DNA from 2 places in the Fictibacillus sp. 5RED26 genome. Region 2 is predicted to be linked to the other one. Evidence: riboswitches for the same ligand, from Rfam matches in the RefSeq annotation. Region 2 holds a riboswitch; the other holds the start of a gene.
The links. A riboswitch is a leader RNA that binds a small molecule or an ion and turns the genes downstream of it on or off. The one in region 2 is predicted to bind S-adenosylmethionine.

Region 1 (2,454 bases), on a different contig from region 2:
AATTCGTGAAGAAGATTATTTCTTGATTCCAACTTCTGAGGTTCCTGTAACGAACATGCACCGAGAAGAGATTCTAACAGCTGACGAACTTCCGATCACATATGCGGCGTATAGCGCTTGTTTCCGTTCTGAAGCGGGATCTGCAGGACGCGACACGCGTGGTTTAATCCGTCAGCATCAGTTCAACAAAGTAGAGCTTGTTCGCTTCGTTAAACCTGAGGATTCTTATGAAGAGCTCGAGAAGCTTACAGGACACGCTGAAAAAGTCCTTCAGCTGCTCAACCTTCCATACCGCGTACTCAGCATGTGTACAGCTGACCTAGGATTCACAGCAGCTAAGAAGTACGATATCGAAGTATACCTTCCAAGCTACGGAGAGTACCGCGAGATTTCTTCTTGCTCCAACTTTGAAGATTTCCAAGCGCGCCGTGCTCAAATTCGCTTCCGTCGCGATGCAAAAGGGAAGCCAGAATTCGTTCACACGCTAAACGGATCTGGACTTGCGATTGGTCGAACAGTAGCTGCTATCTTAGAGAACTACCAACAAGAAGATGGCACTGTAGTCATTCCAGAAGTTCTCCGTCCTTATATGGGCAACAAAGAAGTAATTAAGTAAAAAGTGAAAGAAGCTGACTCTTAAAAGGTATCCCAGAGGGACTTTTAGAGTCAGCTTTTATCTATTAATGGGTGTAAAAGCTTCATTATCGGTGGTCCGAACAAGTTTCCAGGTGGTGGGAAGAGTTCTAGCGGTGAAAATTTATGATTCATAGGTGAAAGTCAATGGATCACAGGTGGACAGCACTGTTTTATCGGTGAACGTGTAACAAATATAAGAACACGTACCGTAAAAGCATACCTACAAAAGAAACAAATAAAAAATCAAAAAAAGTTTTTGAAAACCGTTGACACTATATTTATCAGCATGTTATTATAGTTCTTGTCAGTCACACGGAGGTATACCCAAGTCCGGCTGAAGGGATCGGTCTTGAAAACCGACAGGGGTTTAACGACCCGCGGGGGTTCGAATCCCTCTACCTCCTCCATATACATATTCAACCTCATCTGAGTTTATCGGATGAGGTTTTTTGTTGTGTTTTTTCTTTTTAAGAATTGAATCATACACATTCAAAAACACCGATAGAAAACCCTAAAATATTTCAACCATTCATATCAACGAATGTAAGCGCTAACACTTTAAAGTGATAAAATTTAGTATTGACAGAACTTTTAGACAGGGCGTATGATGACAACTATAACTTAATTCAATAATGCAATACTTATTCAGAGAGACCGAGGGATCAGGCCCTATGACGTCCGGCAACCTCCATTAGGAACGGTGCTACTTCCTGCAGAATGATGATTCATTCTGGAAGATAAGTCGATGTTTACTTATTCGCCCTCTTCCATGAAATGAAGAGGGCTTTTTTATATTGTAAGGGGGATGACATATGATCGAGATCAAGGACGTTACGAAATTATATAAAGTAAAAGGCAAAGAGATCGTCGGAGTGAAGAATGTGTCACTGACGATCGACAAAGGTGAGATCTTTGGCATTGTAGGATATAGCGGTGCTGGGAAGAGTTCGTTGCTGCGATGTCTTAATTTATTGGAAAAACCAACATCAGGAGAAATCAAGATCGATGGCATCTCGATTACGAAGCTCGGGAAAAAGGAGTTACGCGAGGAGCGTCTTAAGATCGGTATGATCTTTCAGCACTTTTATTTGATTAGTGCGAAGACCGTTTTTGAGAACATCGCTTTCGCTTTAAAAGCAGCTGGGAAAACGAAAGAGGAGATCACCAGTAAGACCAACGAGCTTTTAAAGATGGTGGGATTGGAGAATCAAAAAGATCAGTACCCTTCTCAGCTGAGTGGGGGGCAGAAACAGCGAGTAGGTATTGCAAGAGCACTTGCCAATGATCCGAAGGTTTTGCTTTGTGATGAAGCTACTTCAGCTCTTGACCCGAACACGACGAAATCGATCCTTTCCTTACTGAAATCCATCAATAAAAAGTTAGGCATTACGATCGTGTTGATCACGCACGAGATGGAAGTCGTAAAAGAGATCTGCCACCGAATGGCGATCATGCAGGATGGAGAAATCATCGAGTCAGGTGACGTGTACAACATTTTTGCTAATCCAGAAAAAGAGCTCACAAAAACGTTCATCAGTTCTGTAATTCAAATGGATCTGCCAGAACCTCTTCTGAAAAATAGAAAAGGAACTGTGATTAAGATACAGTTCAAAGGAGCCATTGCAGAAGAGGCTGTTGTTTCTGAGCTTTTCCAAAACTTTAACGTAAAAGGGAATATCCTTCACGGAAAAATCGAATATATTCAGGAAACACCGCTTGGTATCTTCATTATGGAACTAGTCGGTGAAGAGGCAGAAGTGAAGCGAGCGATCTCATATATTGAGAGTCGTATAGAAAATCTTGAGGTGGTGAAAAAAG
Region 2 (2,454 bases):
GCTACCCTGCTTATTATACGAACGCGATTGCAGTTGCGGCTACTGATCAAAACGACCGTAAAGCTTCATTCTCAAACTTCGGTACGTGGGTTGATATCGCAGCGCCAGGTGTTAACATCTACTCAACAACACCAAATAACCAGTATGCGAGTTTCTCAGGAACGTCTATGGCATCACCAGTTGTTGCGGGTGTAGCAGGACTTCTTGCGGCTCAAGGTAAGAGTGCTTCTCAAATCCGTGCAGCGCTTGAAAACACAGCTGATCCTGTATCCGGAACAGGCAGCCAGTTCCAAAACGGACGCGTAAATGCAGCGGCGGCTGTTCAGCAGTAATTGATATAAATAAAAATGTTCCCAAACCTCTGGAAGTTAGTGTTTATAACTTCTGGAGGTTTTTTATTTTCGTTTTTTTATAGGTAACAACTTCGATTTCCTTCTATAAATGTAACGTGTACGGTTTAAAACCTCCTCTTTCATGAAAAACTGTTAACAGAAACATCTGTAAGAAGCGGAGGATTTCAGCTATGTTTGGTCTTGGTAAAGGTAAGCAAAAGAAAAAAACGTCTCAAGGCTCTGGCAAGAGTGAGTCGACTGAATCAGAAAAAAGGCAGAGTGAAAAGGAAGCCGAAGAAAAAATCGTCTACTTTTTCTTGATCAGCACTGCACTTTTTGGAGTGGTCGTTCTGTATCTAGGCATTTCTCGCGAGATGTCTTTTGTGGCTGATCTCATTTCAAGTTGATTTTTCATGTCCTGAATGTATAATAGTTGTAACTTACATATCGTTTTTCAGCCGATTAATCGGTCTCTTATTTCGAGCAGGCGGAGGGAATTAGCCCTATGAAGCCCGGCAACCACCTATTTTGTTAGGCACGGTGCTACATCTAACAGTTTTACAGACTGAAAGATAAGAGGATGTGAACACAACCATTCGTCCTCTTTTTTTATAAAAGAGGGCGTTTTTTGTTTTTGCTACCTCAAATGGAATCAATCGTATTAAAGAAAGGATGTTCATTTATGGACCTTAACAAAGCGGATCGCATTAAAAAGATGCGTGTCCCACAAGTCGATGAAAAACTAGGAAACCGCTTGCCTCCTGGGCAGGTTGAAACAAAAAAGTTCCCTATTCTTCATGAGGGGGACGTTCCTGTTTACGATATGAAAAAATGGTCGTTATCTGTAGAAGGACTCGTAGGAAAACGTGTCGAATTTAGTTTTGAAGACATCATGAAGATGCCTCAAACGACAGTAGTACGAGATATTCACTGTGTGACGAGATGGTCACGGTTCGACAATGCGTTTGAAGGTGTTAAATTTACGGACTTTTTAAAGCACTTTGATGTGGATCCAAAAGCAAAGTTTGTGATGGTCCACGCTGATTACGATTATACGACGAATGTTCCTCTCCAAGATTTGTTGCGAGACGATGTCATTCTTGCGCACTCTTTTGACGGCAAGCCGTTAACGGAAAAGCATGGATTTCCGCTTCGTCTCATCGTTCCGCATCTTTATTTTTGGAAAAGTGCAAAGTGGATTCGTAAGTTCGAGTTCTTAGAAGAGGATCAGCCAGGCTTTTGGGAGCAGAACGGCTTTCATATGTACGGTGACCCCTTCAAAGAAGAACGATTTTCGAGCGATGAATTTGAGATGCCTGAAGATGAGTGGAAAAAGAAAGAGTATGATTGATCCCAAATGAAAAATTAGGGGGAAGAACGTTTATTTTCTTCCCCTCAGCATTTTAATCTCATTTTTTAACGCTGTAATCTGATCTTGGATGTCTTTCATCTGAGCTTCTTGTTCTTGCTGGTCTTTAAGATCCTGCGCTTGATCGATGTACACTTGTCTGAGAGCGATCGCTGCACTGAACGTAGCTAGAAAATCCCCCGCGGTCACAAGCGTTGAGGCGAGTAAGGCGAGTTCTGCAGCAAACGTGGTACCATCTTTATTATTTGATAAATATTCTTCTTCTGCTTCTGCTAAAATGACGTCTACTACACGTTGATTCACATCATTCACTCCTAACACCTGAATTAGTAATACTATATGCGTTTGCCCTATTTGCGGTGCCCGATGTTATCCTTCATATCCCGATTTTCGAACACATAAAAATTCGGCTTTTTTCGTGAATTGTTCTTAATGTATAGGCATTTTGTCCGATATTATCCTTACTAGGGAGGTTTGGCGATGGAACAATGGCTGTCTTTTCGTATTCCGTTCGATATCATTTCCATTTACATCTTACTTGCCGCGATTATTGTGGTCGGCATATTTTCAAGCGTACTTCGAACAGCCTTACCAGAATGGTCTGTCAGGATCTTTAGCTACACGGGGTTTGTTGGAGTAATCTTTGCTTGGCTGAAGCTGCTGGAATATTGATACATACATAAAAAACGCCTCGGGGTTTGTTGCCCCAGGCGTTTTGGCGTTCTATAGTTGTTGTTTTGCGAAGAAACATCT

Region 1: linked by a shared signal. The riboswitch ahead of IHV10_RS22450 (methionine ABC transporter ATP-binding protein) and the one ahead of IHV10_RS09135 (sulfite oxidase-like oxidoreductase) in region 2 are both predicted to bind S-adenosylmethionine.

What each region holds. Positions count from the first base shown of each region.
Region 1 covers NZ_JACZDU010000016.1:8,483-10,936, reverse strand. Annotated here, with positions in the region: gene serS (serine--tRNA ligase) at 1-616, shown strand, start outside; tRNA gene IHV10_RS22455 (tRNA-Ser) at 951-1,043, shown strand; SAM riboswitch class I at 1,275-1,380, shown strand; gene IHV10_RS22450 (methionine ABC transporter ATP-binding protein) at 1,449-2,454, shown strand, end outside.
Region 2 covers NZ_JACZDU010000002.1:168,401-170,854, reverse strand. Annotated here, with positions in the region: gene IHV10_RS09145 (S8 family peptidase) at 1-332, shown strand, start outside; gene IHV10_RS09140 (hypothetical protein) at 524-739, shown strand; SAM riboswitch class I at 804-911, shown strand; gene IHV10_RS09135 (sulfite oxidase-like oxidoreductase) at 1,015-1,683, shown strand; gene IHV10_RS09130 (hypothetical protein) at 1,714-2,004, opposite strand; gene IHV10_RS09125 (hypothetical protein) at 2,182-2,373, shown strand.